3 regions of the Streptomyces sp. NPDC006516 genome follow, and region 1 is predicted to be linked to each of the others. Evidence: riboswitches for the same ligand, from Rfam matches in the RefSeq annotation. Region 1 holds a riboswitch; each other region holds the start of a gene.

The links. Region 1 has a riboswitch for cyclic di-AMP ahead of ABZY45_RS24840 (M23 family metallopeptidase). Riboswitches for the same ligand answer to the same signal wherever they lie in the genome.
Positions count from the first base shown of each region.
Region 2: it holds a riboswitch for cyclic di-AMP, as region 1 does, so the genes downstream of both, ABZY45_RS27545 (C40 family peptidase) here and ABZY45_RS24840 (M23 family metallopeptidase) in region 1, are expected to answer to the same signal.
Region 3: it holds a riboswitch for cyclic di-AMP, as region 1 does, so the genes downstream of both, ABZY45_RS22670 (transglycosylase family protein) here and ABZY45_RS24840 (M23 family metallopeptidase) in region 1, are expected to answer to the same signal.

Region 1 covers NZ_JBEXPD010000010.1:105,325-109,986, reverse strand. Annotated here, with positions in the region: gene ABZY45_RS24845 (GntR family transcriptional regulator) at 142-840, opposite strand; gene ABZY45_RS24840 (M23 family metallopeptidase) at 1,098-1,892, opposite strand; cyclic di-AMP (ydaO/yuaA leader) riboswitch at 1,905-2,077, opposite strand; gene ABZY45_RS24835 (pitrilysin family protein) at 2,287-3,669, opposite strand; gene ABZY45_RS24830 (pitrilysin family protein) at 3,696-4,662, opposite strand, start outside.
Region 2 covers NZ_JBEXPD010000012.1:151,640-156,301, forward strand. Annotated here, with positions in the region: gene ABZY45_RS27535 (ATP-dependent Clp protease proteolytic subunit) at 98-733, shown strand; gene ABZY45_RS27540 (hypothetical protein) at 741-1,049, shown strand; cyclic di-AMP (ydaO/yuaA leader) riboswitch at 1,391-1,587, shown strand; gene ABZY45_RS27545 (C40 family peptidase) at 1,591-2,061, shown strand; gene ABZY45_RS27550 (LysE family translocator) at 2,080-2,721, opposite strand; gene ABZY45_RS27555 (LysR family transcriptional regulator) at 2,794-3,708, shown strand; gene ABZY45_RS27560 (ATP-binding protein) at 3,777-4,208, opposite strand; partial or broken gene ABZY45_RS27565 (helix-turn-helix transcriptional regulator) at 4,433-4,573, shown strand; gene ABZY45_RS27570 (DUF397 domain-containing protein) at 4,553-4,662, shown strand, end outside.
Region 3 covers NZ_JBEXPD010000008.1:234,137-238,798, forward strand. Annotated here, with positions in the region: gene ABZY45_RS22660 (cytochrome P450) at 1-887, shown strand, start outside; gene ABZY45_RS22665 (transglycosylase family protein) at 993-1,991, shown strand; cyclic di-AMP (ydaO/yuaA leader) riboswitch at 2,282-2,453, shown strand; gene ABZY45_RS22670 (transglycosylase family protein) at 2,454-3,140, shown strand; gene eno (phosphopyruvate hydratase) at 3,583-4,662, shown strand, end outside.

The DNA.
Region 1 (4,662 bases):
TGCGGATAAGCCGCGGCGCCCTCTCACCGGGAGTCGCGGCTTTTCTGTTTCACGAGCGGGCAGCGGCACTCCTCGCGCCCGAATTAGGGCAGCAGAAATAAAGCCCCGCGACAATTACCTTCTTTGTATACGGCGCAATTGTTAATGACGTGCTCCCGCGATGTTTACGGGGTGTTGCGAAGTCCTCACCCGCACGCCGCCCGCCGTGCCACCGGGCGGACGGCGCAGCCGGTGCGCGGCGGTGGCCCGCTCGGCGTGCTGGGCGGCGAGGGCCCTGGCCCGTTCGGCGTCGCCGCGCGCCACGGCGTCGACGAGGGCACCGTGCTCCGCCCAGGAGTCCGCGGGGCGGGCGGGCTGTTCGACGGAGTACATCCACGCGATCTTGTGCCGGAGCTGGGTGAGCAGCGCGATCAGGGCGGGGCTGCCCGACGCCTGCGCCAGCGTCTCGTGGAACCAGCCGCCCAGCGAGCGCAGATCCTCCCCCTCGCCGCGGCGCACCCGCTCCTGCCCCAGTCTGACCAGGCCTCGGAGCACCTTGAGGTGGGCGTCGGTGCGTCGCTGCGCCGCCCGGGCCGCCCCGAGGGGCTCCAGGAGCATGCGGATCTCCAGCAGGTCCGCGGCCTCCTGCTCCGTCGGCTCGGCGACACAGGCACCGGCGTGCCGGCGGGTGACGACGAACCCCTCGGACTCCAGGGTGCGCAGCGCCTCGCGCACCGGGACGCGCGAGACGCCGTAACGTCGCGCGAGCACCTCTTCGGTGAGGCGGCTGCCACGTTCGAAGACACCGGAGACGATGTCGTCACGGATCGCCGTGCATACCGAATGCGCGGGAATGCGCATGTCCGAACCTCCGCCTTAATCCCCGCGAAACGCGGCCGATCGACGCCTGTTCTGTGACTCTATTGCAATCGGCGGGAATTTCCGATGGCAGGGTGGAATCCGTGGATTGCTTTTGGCCGCGGGGCACTTCCGCGCACGCTCCGCGGACTCCTCCGCCAGGGCACGGCGAAGGCCCCGGCGGGTGAGCCGGGGCCTTCGTGCTGAACTCCGGCGACGGGCCGGGGCCTTCGTGCGGAGCGTCGTCGTGCGGAGGCCTGTCAGACCTGCACGCCATGGGCGCGGAGGTAGGCGACCGGGTCCATGTCGGACCCGTAGTCGGGGGTGGTCCGGGCCTCGAAGTGCAGGTGCGGGCCCGTGGAGTTGCCGGTCGAGCCGGAGAGGCCTATCTGCTGGCCCGAGGTGACGCTCTGTCCGACCGAGACACCGATCGACGAGAGGTGGCCGTACTGGGTGTAGGTGCCGTCCTTCATCCGGAGCACGATGTTGTTGCCGTACGCGCCGCCCCAGCCCGCCTCGACGACCGTACCGGCGCCGACCGCGACCACGGAGGAGCCGGACGCCGCCTGGAAGTCCACTCCGGAGTGGCTGCCGGAGGACCACAGCGCGCCACCCGACTTGTAGCCGGTGGTCACGTGGGAGCCGGCGACCGGGAGGTGGAAGGCGTTCAGCCGGGCACGCTCGGCGGCGCGGGCCGCACGGGCCTCGGCCTCGCGGACCTCCTTGGCGCGGGCCTCGGCCTTGCGCTTCGCCTCCGCCTTGGCCTCGGCCTTCGCCTTCGCCTCGGCCTTCGCCTTGGCGGCGGCCTCGGCCTGGTGCTGCTGCGCCTCCGCCTGGGCGTCGATCTGGGCGGCGAGCGTGACGTCGAGGGAGACGGCCTGGGTCAGACCGGTGCTGCCCGTGGTGACGGACTCGGAATCCGCGGCGAGGGCCGGGGAGGCCGTGGCGCCGATGACGCCGGTGGTGGCCAGGGCCGCGATGCCGGCGACCTGAGCGCTCCTGCGCGTCAGGCGGCTCGGGGCACGGTGCTTCCCGGTGGCACGGATGAACGCCATGTAAGGGCTGGTCCTTTCCTTCCTTCTCGCCTACCGGGTTAGCTGACGGGTTCGGAGCAGGAAGGTCTCCTACGGGCCCCTCCGCGTCTCGTGCGAGGCGCGGAATTGCCCGATTCACCCCAGGGACTTCATGGGTCCCCGGCTCCCCAGGCTCGCGCCTGACGGGGACTCGGCGATGACTGTCCGGCGCCGCGGGCGCGGCATACGTCTGACGAACAGCCGGGCTGACGGTAGGTCGGGCCGCCTCGGGGAACCAAACGTAAAGGGCCTTATGTCGCACATCCCACAGGGCATATGCGGATCTTCAATACCAAATGGGACAGACGAACGGACCCCGGTGAGCACGTGCTCACCGGGGTCCGTTCTGTCATGCCCTGAAGGGCATTCTCCGCTGTCAGCCGCTGACGACCGACACCTCACCGATACCCAGTGCCCTGACGGGCTCGGCGATCTGGGCCGCGTCCCCCACGAGCACGGTGACCAGCCGGTCCACCGGGAACGCGTTGACCACGGCCGCGGTCGCCTCGACCGTGCCGGTCTCGGCCAGCCGCGCGTACAGCTGGGCCTGGTAGTCGTCCGGCAGGTGCTGCTCGACCTGGTCGGCGAGCGTGCCGGCCACCGAGGCGGCCGTCTCGTACTTCAGCGGGGCCACACCCACCAGGTTCTGCACGGCGGTCTCGCGCTCGGCGTCGGTCAGCCCTTCGGCCGCGAGAGTGCGCAGGACCTTCCACAGGTCGTCGAGCGCGGGTCCGGTGGACTCGGTGTCCACGGAGCCGCTGATCGCGAGCATCGCGGCACCGGTCGCTCCGGAGGAGGAACCGGGGGCGGTGGAGCGCAGCACCTGCCCGAAGGCCCGGACACCGTAGGTGTAGCCCTTCTCCTCACGCAGCACACGGTCCAGCCGCGAGGTGAGCGTGCCTCCGAGGCAGTACGTGCCGAGGACCTGCGCGGGCCACACACTGTCGTGGCGGTCCGCCCCGATACGGCCGATCAGGAGCTGCGTCTGCACGGCTCCGGGACGGTCCACGATGACCACGCGGCCGGTGTCGTCCGCGGTGATCGGGGGAACCGGGCGGGCCTGGGCGGTGTTGCCCGACCAGTCACCGAGGGTGTCGGCGAGCAGGGCGTCGAGGTCCACCCCGGTGAGGTCGCCGACGACGACCGCGGTCGCGGTGGACGGACGGACATGGGCGTCGTAGAAGGCGCGCACGGCCGCGGCGTCGATCCCCCGGACCGTCTCCTCGGTGCCCTGGCGCGGACGCGACATCCGTGCCGTCGCGGGGAAGAGTTCCTTGGAGAGCTGCTTGGCGGCCCTGCGGGCCGGGTTGGCCTGCTCGTGCGGGATCTCGTCGAGCCGGTTGCCCACCAGGCGCTCGATCTCGCTCTCCGCGAAGGCGGGCGCCCGAAGTGCCTCGGCGACCAGGCCGAGGGCCTTGGCCAGCCGGGAGACCGGGACCTCGAGGGAGACGCGGAGCCCCGGGTGGTCGGCGTGCGCGTCCAGGGTGGCGCCGCAGCGCTCCAGCTCGGCCGCGAACTCTTCCGCGGAGCGCTTGTCCGTCCCCTCGGACAGGGCCCGCGCCATGATCGTGGCCACGCCGTCCAGGCCTTCGGGCTCGGCGTCCAGGGGCGCGTCGAGGAAGATCTCCACGGCGACGACCTGCTGGCCGGGGCGGTGGCAGCGCAGCACGGTCAGGCCGTTGGGCAGGGCGCCGCGCTCGGGCGCGGGGAAGGCCCACGGCCTGGCTTCGCCGGCGGTGGGCTGCGGGTGGTACTGCATCGCTACTCCAGTCACGGCGGCGTCGGTCACTTGTCGGCCCCTTCGTGCGCGTCGGCGCCGTCCGTCTCGTCGGCCGGCTCGAGCGGCTCGTAGACCAGGACCGCGCGGTTGTCGGGACGCAGGTGCGCCCGGGCGGCCTCCTTGACCTCGTCTGCCGTCACGTCGAGCACCCGGCCCACCGCGGTCAGGGCGAGCTGCGGGTCACCGAACAGGACGGCGTAACGGCACAGTTCGTCGGCACGGCCCGCGACCGTGCCGAGCCGGTCCAGCCACTCGCGCTCCAACTGTGCCTGCGCCCGTTCCATTTCCTCGGGCGTGGGGCCCTCCTCGGCGAAGCGGGCCAGCTCCTCGTCGACGGCGGCCTCGATCTGCGGCACCTCGACCCCGCCGGACGTCTTGACGTCCAGCCAGCCCAGTGAGGGCGCGCCGGAGAGCCTGAGCAGCCCGAACCCCGCTGCGACCGCCGTCCGGTCGCGGCGGACCAGGCGGTTGTGCAGCCGCGACGACTCGCCGCCGCCGAGCACGGTCAGCGCCAGGTCCGCGGCGTCGCACTCACGGGTTCCGTCGTGCGGCAGCCGGTAGGCGGCCATCAGCGCACGCGCGGGGACCTCCTCGTGGACCACCTCGCGCAGCTGCTCGCCGATGATTCCGGGCAGCGTGCCGTCCCGCGGGGGCTGCTTGCCGTCATGGGAGGGGATGGAGCCGAAGTACTTCTCGATCCAGGCGAGGGTCTGCTCCGGGTCGATGTCCCCGACCACGGAGAGCACCGCGTTGTTCGGGGCGTAGTACGTACGGAAGAACGCCTGCGCGTCCTCCAGCGTCGCCGCGTCCAGGTCGGCCATCGAGCCGATCGGCGTGTGGTGGTAGGGGTGGCCCTCCGGGTAGGCGAGCGCGGTGAGCTTCTCGAACGCGGTGCCGTACGGGACGTTGTCGTAACGCTGGCGGCGCTCGTTCTTGACGACGTCGCGCTGGTTCTCCATGGACTCCTCGTCG
Region 2 (4,662 bases), on a different contig from region 1:
AGTCCCCATCATAACCATCTGTACGTCCTGTACATTTTTTACGTACTGCTCGTACGGACCGGTTCCGCCTGTGGGAAATCAGAGGAGAGGGCCCGCCATGTTCCGTCCCGCCGCCCGCCATGTCCTGCCCGAGTTCACCGAGCGCACCGCCTACGGGCCCCGGACGATGGATCCCTACGCGAAGCTCCTGTCCGAGCGCATCGTCTTTCTCGGCACTCCCGTCGACGACACCGCGGCGACCGATCTGATCGCGCAGTTCATGTACCTGGAGCACGCGGATCCGGACCGTCCGCTGTCCCTCTACGTCAACTCGCCCGGTGGCTCCTTCAACGCCATGACGGCGATCTACGACACCATGCGCTACCTGGCGTGCGAGGTGGAGACCTTCTGTCTCGGACAGGCGGGGTCGAGTGCCGCCGTACTCCTCGCAGCCGGTGCGCCCGGACGCCGACATGCCCTGCCCGGCTCCCGGGTAGTCATCCAGCAACCCGCCCTGGACGAGCCGTTGAGGGGACAGCCCTCCGATCTCGAGATCGCGGCCTCCGAGTTGCTGCGCGAGCGCGAACTGCTCACGGCCATGCTGGCGCGTCACACGGGGCGGTCCGTACGGGAGATCAGCGCCGACATCGACCGGGACACCGTTCTCGACGCGCCCGCCGCCCTGGCGTTCGGGCTGGTGGACCACGTCGTGGAGAACCGCATGCCACCCCTGCCGCCGCATCTCGCGAGGTGAACGCCCGATGCTTTCGCCCCAGTTCCCGCCGCTCCCCGCACTGACCCGCGCCGAGGCCGAGTTCATCGACTGCTACCTGGAGGCCCTCGACCAGCTCGGCCGCATCAACCCGGCGCGCGGCAGCGACACCTACGGAGCGCTTCGCGCCGCTCAGGCGCTCGCCTCCCGCGCCACCGCCCTCCGTGACGCACTCACGCTGATGCACGAGCGGGGCGAGTCACAGATCCACGCGGCCACGCTGGCCCGGGCGCTGCGACTGCTGGACGGGGAGCGGCGTGCCGGACGCGTCGCGCTGCCTCCGGCCGCGTCGAGTTGACCGCGGACGACGCCCGACTCCGGCGTCCGGCCGGGCTTTCGGCGCCCTCACACGACACGCCCGGCCACGTGATGAGTTTTCCTCGCTCGTTCGGCTCAGGGGCTCCCCCGCCCGAGGGACGGCTCAACTTGCGCAACAGATGCGGACGCTGAGCGGAATTCGTCGTTCCGTCGCTGGTACGCGGCTGGTCGGGCGGCAGCGCCGGGCCTTCGGGCGCACCCCGTCCACCCGAACGGATCAGTGGTGACGACTCTCACATATCGGAACTTCGACGAGGAAAAGGGACGGTTCGTGCGTAAAGATCCCTGGGACGACAAGCCCCCGCCACCGCGGCGGGGCGGTCCGGGCGGACGCCGAGTCCTGCCGCCGTCCGGATGCCTGGTCGACAGGAGTGGATCGGCAGGAGTGGAGGACCCGAGCACAACGGGCCGACCGGACATCCGGACAGCCCTCGGGGTGAAGCCGCTTCGCGCGGCCGGGCAACTTCGCCAGCCCGAACCCGACAGGTCACCCTTCACAGGCGGCTGACGAAGGGTTGCGCATGCCTGCGCAGGTTCATGTCCCGTCTCTCATCGCCCGGGTCGGTACGGCCTCGGTTCTCACATTCGCCGTCGGCACCACCATGCTGACCCCCGGTCTCGTGAACGAGGCCGAGGCCGCGGGCCATTCGACGAGGGCGCTGGACATCGCGGCCTCCAAGAAGGGTGCACCGTACAGATGGGGGGCCACCGGCCCCCACAGGTTCGACTGTTCCGGCCTCACGCTCTACGCGTTCAAGAAAGTGGGCAAGAAACTCCCCCGCACGGCCCAGCAGCAGTACAACAAGACCCGCCATATCTCCAGGTCGCAGCGGAAACGCGGCGACCTGGTCTTTTTTCACGCGGGCCGCAGCGTTTACCACGTCGGTATCTACGCCGGCAACGGAAAGATGTGGCACTCACCGAAGACCGGGGCCGTGGTCCGGCTGGAGCGGATCTGGTCGAACAGCGTCTGGTACGGGAGGGTCCGCTGACAGCTCTCCCCCTCCGGTTCAGCGCAGCAGGGGCCCTGTCACCAGGACGAGTCCCAGCGCGGTGAGCGCCGTGCCGCTGCCGCCCTCGATCGCACGGGCGGTACGCGGCCGGCGCAGCCACCGGCCCAGCCGGTCCACCAGCAGCGCCACGGCCGGGAACCAGATGAGCGCGAGCAGCACGACCACCGAGGCCAGCAGCAAGGTCCTGGGCAGCGGCGGCGAGCCGTCGGGAACGAACTGGGGCAGCAGGCTGAGGAAGAGGACGGGCGCCTTCGGGTTGAGGGCGTTCGTCAGAAAGCCCTGGCGCAGGGAGCGGGCCCACGTCGTCGGTGCCCCGCCTCCCTGTCCCTCCCCGGCCTCTCCTTCCCGGACCGCGTTTCGCCGCAGCGCGTACAGGCCGCTGAGTCCGAGCCAGAGCACATAGGCGCCGCCGAGCAGCTGAACGGTACGAAACAGGACCGGCATGGTCACGAGCACGGCGGCGAGCCCTGCGACGGCCAGCGCGGTGTGTACCAGCAACCCTCCGGCGACCCCCACCGCGGAGGCGAGACCGGACCGCCGGGAGGCGAGTGCGTTGCGTACGACGACGGTGAAGTCCGCGCCGGGCAGCGCGACCATACCCGCGGCCACGGCGACGAAAGCGAGCAGTTGTGCGTCCATGGGTCCACCTTGAACGCCCGGAGCCTTTAGCGTGTACTTGCAATCTTCTGGGTCCGCCAAAAGGAACGCTTAATGTACGACCCCACACGGCTGGCCGCGCTGGTGGCGGTGGCCGAGGCCGGCTCGATCACACGGGCAGCGGCTCGGCTGGGCTACACCGCGCCCGCACTCTCGCAGCAGCTGGCCAAGCTGGAGCGGGAGGCCGGGGCCGCCCTGCTCGTGAGACACCATCGTGGAGCACGGCTGACGGCGGCCGGCGAGCTCCTGGCGGGGCGTGCCAGGCGCGTCCTGGACGAGATGGACCAGGCGCGGCACGAGCTCGCCCGGCTCGCCGGGCTTTCGGGCGGCCGGCTGCGCGTAGGGACCTTCGTCACCGCCGGGATCCACCTGCTGCCCCCGGTGCTCACCGCGTTCCGCCGTGCCCACCCCGACGTCGAGCTGGCCGTCACGGACTACGAGCCGCCGGCCGGGGTCGCCGCGGTGGCGGCGGGGGACGTGGACCTGGCGTTGACCCACGCGTACGAGCCGGCGGCCCCTGATCCACTGCCTGCGGGCGTGTTCTCGGAGCCGTTGCTCGTCGAGGAGCTGGTGCTCGTCACCGCCGTCGGCCAGATGCTCTCCGAGGGAAGCGGTCCGCTGCCCGTGTCCGAACTGGCCGGCCGGCCACTGATCAGCAGCGCGCCGGAGCACCCGCCCAGGCGCGGGGTGGAGCGTGCGCTCGCCGAGGCGGGGGCGACGCCCGCCGTGGTGTGCGAGTCGCCCGGCTACGCCCTGGTGTGCGCGCTGGTCAGTGCGGGCCTCGGCGTGGCAGTCGTGCCGGAGATGGTCGCGGCGATGTCCCCGGCACCACTCGCCGTACGGCGCCTGGAGCCGGCGACGTTCCGGCGGACGATCTCGGTGGCGCACCGGGGGACCCGGAACACGGCGGCCTCGGAGACACTGACGGCGCTGCTGCGCAGCGGATTCGGCCGTACCACCACGTCGTAGCTGTCGGGCGGGCGGCCCGGCGGGGCAATCGTCGCCTCGTCCCGGTGCGGCGGCCCACCCGTGGAATCTCAGGCCTGCGTGGGAACGGCCCAGGGAAGCTCGATCGCCACGGTCTTGCCCCCGTCCGGAGTCGGGCTGACGCTGAGCCGGCCACCGCGTTCCTTGGCGAGCGCCCGGACGATCACCATGCCGCGGCCGTTGTCCTGCCGTACAGCCGCGGGCAGGCGCTGGGGCCAGCGGGGGTGGCTGTCCGTGACCCCCAGATACAACTCGACGTCACGATCCAGGCGCAGGTCCACGGTGAAGGTGGGTGACTGGCCGAAGGTGTGCTGGACCGCGTTCGTCGCGAGCTCCGAGACGATCAGCTGGATGGCGTCGGCGGTCTCGCTCCCGTCCGCGAGACCCCACTCGGCGAGTACGCGCGCCACGTGTCTGCGGGCCCGGGACACCGAGACCGGGTCGCTCGGCAGGGTGACAGTTGCTTCTTGCTGGTCTGCCATGGCGACGCCGTCCCTTTCCCGCCTGACCGACCCGCGATCGGCCTGGATTGTGCTTCGCGCCAGAGTGCCACCGATACGGCCCTCGGTGACGGCGATCCACCAAGATGTGCATATATCTGCCGCCCAATCCGGTGAACTCTCCCCCGTAGCCGTACACAAGCGTCACACTGGCCACTTTCCGAGCCGCCGCCGCAGAGGCTCTCCGCGGGAGGAGAGGAGCCGACATGCGCCACGGCCCGCTGGTACGCCGACGCAGACTCGGGGAGGAACTGCGCGGCCTGCGCCATGCCGCCGGGCTCACCAGCCGGGAGGCCGCGGACAGGCTGGGCTGGCACCAGTCGAAAGTGAGCCGGATCGAGACGGGCACGAAAACAACTGGCGTTCGCTGGACCTCATCGCCGCAGCAGGCCGCAGCGGTCAGGCGGAACCTTCAGACTGCCCGAGGGGGCGCGAT
Region 3 (4,662 bases), on a different contig from region 1:
TCATCGACACGTTCGTGGAGGAGGGGAAGGCGGATCTCATCCACGACTTCGCCTTCCCGCTGCCCATCTACGCGATCTGCGATCTGCTCGGAGTGCCGCGCGAGGACCAGGACGACTTCCGTGACTGGGCGGGCATGATGATCCGGCACGGTGGCGGTCCGCGCGGCGGGGTGGCCAGATCGGTCAAGAAGATGCGTGGCTATCTCGCCGAACTCATCCACCGCAAGCGGGAGAACCCCGGTGACGACCTGATCTCCGGGCTGATCCGGGCGAGTGACCACGGCGAGCACCTCACCGAGAACGAGGCCGCCGCCATGGCCTTCATCCTCCTGTTCGCCGGATTCGAGACGACCGTGAACCTCATCGGCAACGGCACCTACGCGCTGCTGCGCAATCCCTCCCAGCGCGCCCGCCTGGAGCGGTCGCTCGCCGCCGGGGAGACGGACCTGCTCGCCACGGGCATCGAGGAGCTGCTGCGTTACGACGGGCCGGTGGAGCTCGCGACGTGGCGCTACGCCACCGAACCCGTGACGCTGGGCGGTCGGGAGATCGCGGCGGGGGACCCCGTCCTGGTGGTGCTGGCCGCCGCCGACCGGGACCCCGAGCGCTTCCAGGATCCGGACACGCTGGATCTCGCGCGGAGTGACAATCAGCACCTCGGATACGGACACGGCATCCACTACTGCCTGGGGGCGCCGCTGGCCCGGCTGGAGGGTCAGGTGGCTCTCGCGACCCTGCTCCGCCGCCTCCCCGACCTGCGGCTCGCTGCGGAACCTGCCGATTTGCGGTGGCGCGGCGGGCTCATCATGCGTGGACTGCGCACGCTTCCGGTCGAGTTCCGGCCGGGGCGCTCCGGCGAGGAAAGTGACAGCCTGTCAACTCTGTGACTTTCACGTGATCTCCGCTGCATCGACTTGTGACACACGTTCGAGTAGGGCTAGGTTCACCGTTCGACTCACCCGTCACATGTCAGTCACACGGAAGGCAATCCCATGGGCTCCGCGACCGGCAGACACCGTCGCCCTCGTCAGGCACCCGCCATCGTCGTCGCCGCAGGCGTCACCGGATCGGCCATCGCCATCCCGCTGCTGGGCGCGGGCGGCGCGCAAGCCGCCGAGGCGACGACCTGGGACCGGGTCGCGGAATGCGAGAGCGGCGGCATGTGGAGCGCCGACCTCGGCAACGGCTACTACGGCGGACTGCAGTTCTCGCAGGACACCTGGTCGGCCTACGGCGGTACCGCCTACGCGCCCCGGGCCGACCTCGCGAGCCGCTCGCAGCAGATAGCGGTCGCGGAGAAGGTGCTCGACGACAAGGGCCCGCAGGCGTGGCCCAGCTGCGCCGTGATCTCCGGGCTCGCCCTGGACGGGACGCTGCCGGGCATCGACCCGGGCGGCGAGCCGTCCGACGGGTCCACGGAGAGCCCGTCCCCGTCCGGGACCCCCTCGTCCAGGGCCTCGGCCCCGGCGGAGGCGACGGAGGGCACCGGCGGGAAGACCGAGGACACCTCCGACAGCAGGACGGACAAGGCCGGCAGGGCCGACTCCTCGGCGAGCGCCGACGCCTCGCCGTCCGCCACCCCGTCCCCCGAGGCCTCGGAGACCGGCGCCTCGAAGGAGGACGCGGCGAACGGCGGCAAGCACCGCGGCACGCCCGCGCCCGAGTCGAGCGCGGAGCCGGGCCTGGAGGACGGGCGCGAGTCCGGCCGGCACGCCTCCCGGGGCGACTCGGACGCGCGCCAGGACGCGGACGGCTCGTACACCGTCCGTACGGGCGACAACCTCTGGGCGATCGCGGACTCGCAGGAGCTCCCGGGCGGCTGGCCCGCGCTCTACGAGGCCAACAAGGACGAGCTGGGCTCCGACCCGGACCTGATCCTGCCCGGCCAGAGCCTGGACCTCGGCCTCACGGCCCAGACGCAGGACACCCAGGACACGCAGGATGCGAAGGATGGTCAGGACGCCCAGGCGAAGGCCTCGGCGGGCAACTGATCCAAAGCGGGAAAACACCCCGAAACCAGGGGTAGTTCAGAGGCCTATGTCCACTTATGCGTAAGTGAGACATGGGTCTCTTTGCTGTGATCGGGGTGCCCCGTCCGTCCGGTCCGTCCATATTGGCTCCGACCTGCGCAAACGATCCGCGACCCCGCGCCGGTACGTGCTGATTAACCGTTATGTCCATCTTTGAATGTAGGGGTTGGGTGTGTTTACGGTCGGAGCCGCTCGCACCGCGGGCACCTTCGACCGTCACGCCGAATCCTGCCGTCGGCCGAAGGGGACCGACGCGTAAAGCGCCGTAGGCAGGAGCGGGGGACCCAGGTAGGCGCCGGACCCGGCCGTCGGAAGACGGGTACGGGTACGGCTCGGGGTGAAGTCGTCCGCGAGTGCGGGCGACCGGGCAACTCACAGGCCCGAACCCGACAGCTCACCTCGTAGGCGTCGGTGAGGAGAACCATGCTGCTTTCCAGCAAGGGCAAGCACCGTCGCCCGTCCAAGGCCGTCCGTGTCGCCACCCTGGCCGGTGTCGCCGGTGCTGCCGTCGCCGTGCCGCTGATGGGCGCCACCAACGCCTCGGCCGCCTCCGTCCAGACCTGGGAAGCCGTCGCCCAGTGTGAGTCCGGTGGCAACTGGTCCATCAACACCGGCAACGGCTACTACGGCGGTCTCCAGTTCTCGCAGTCCAGCTGGGCCGCCGCCGGCGGTACGCAGTACGCCTCCCGTGCCGACCTGGCCACCAAGAACCAGCAGATAGCCGTGGCCGAGAAGCTCCTCGACCTCCAGGGCCCGGGTGCCTGGGCCTGCGCCGGTGCCGGCGGCCTGACGAACGACGGTGTGGACCCGGGTGTCGACACCGGCTCGGGCTCGGCCGAGAAGGCCCAGCCCGAGCGCACGGCCGAGCAGCCCGCCTCGCGCAGCGAGACGCGCACGGAGCCGAAGGCCGAGAAGACCGTCACGACCCCGACCGGCAAGAAGGTCGAGAAGGGTGACGGCGAGTACAAGGTGAAGGCCGGAGACACCCTCGGCAAGATCGCCGACGCGAAGAAGGTCAAGGGCGGCTGGGAGAAGCTGTTCGAGCTGAACGACGACATCGTCGACGACGCCGACCTGATCTTCCCGGGTCAGCAGCTCCACCTGAAGTAGTCGGTCCACCTGAAGAACTCAGGTCCCACCTGAAGTGGATCCAGGTTCCGCGCCCTGAAGCGGGACAGGCTCCACCGAAGCGGTACGGGCTCCACCGAGGCAGTGCAGGTCCCATCTGGAGCGGTCCGGGGTTCTTCCTCCTGCCCCGGAGTCCCGGCCCGGCGCGCCCACCCCCCTGCGCGCCGGGCCGGGGTCGTGTCCGGTGCTCCGCGGGCGGCGCGGAGCCGTGTACGGAGACCCCGCGGGACACGCTTTCGTTCAACTGTTGTAGTTACTTGCCAGTAAAATTCTGGAGCTTTGCCCGTAATGCAGGCCCTTGGGTCCTTTTTCGTCCCAGGGGACGGGCGGACGGCCGACGGATCAGGCGGAGCCGGTTAGGCTCGTGCCGCAAGGCCACAGTGACCCTGCACAACCAGTGTCAGATCCCAGAAGGAGATGCCTCGTGCCGTCCATCGACGTCGTCGTAGCCAGGGAAATCCTCGACTCCCGGGGCAACCCCACGGTCGAGGTCGAGGTTGGCCTCGACGACGGCAGCACGGGACGTGCTGCTGTTCCGTCCGGCGCCTCCACCGGTGCGTTCGAGGCCATCGAGCTTCGCGACGGTGACCCCAACCGCTACCAGGGCAAGGGCGTCGAAAAGGCCGTCCTCGCCGTGATCGAGCAGATCGGCCCGGAGCTCGTCGGTTACGACGCCACCGAGCAGCGCCTCATCGACCAGGCGATGTTCGACCTGGACGCGACCGAGAACAAGGGCTCCCTCGGCGCCAACGCCATCCTCGGTGTCTCGCTCGCCGTGGCGCACGCCGCGTCCGAGGCGTCCGACCTCCCGCTCTTCCGCTACCTCGGCGGCCCGAACGCGCACCTGCTGCCCGTTCCGATGATGAACATCCTGAACGGCGGCTCGCACGCCGACTCCAACGTGGACATCCAGGAGTTCATGATCGCGCCGATCGGCGCCGAGTCCTTCTCCGAGGCCCTGCGCTGGGGTGCGGAGATCTACCACACGCTCAAGAAGGTCCTGAAGACCAAGGGCCTGTCCACCGGTCTCGGCGACGAGGGCGGCTTCGCCCCGAACCTCGAGTCCAACCGTGCCGCCCTCGACCTCATCCTCGAGGCCATCAAGGAGGCCGGTTACGTCCCCGGCCGCGACATCGCGCTCGCGCTCGACGTCGCCGCGTCCGAGTTCTACAAGGACGGCGTCTACGAGTTCGAGGGCAAGTCCCGTTCGGCCGCCGAGATGACCGAGTACTACGAGGAGCTCGTCTCCGCGTACCCGCTGGTCTCCATCGAGGACCCGCTGTACGAGGACGACTGGGCCGGCTGGAAGGTCATCACCGACAAGCTCGGCTCCAAGGTGCAGATCGTCGGTGACGACCTGTTCGTCACCAACCCCGAGCGCCTCGCTCGTGGCATCGAGGAGGGCTCCGCCAACGCCCTGCTCGTCAAGGTCAACCAGATCGGTTCGCTGACCGAGACCCTGGACGCCGTCGAGCTGGCCCAGCGCAACGGCTTCAAGTGCATG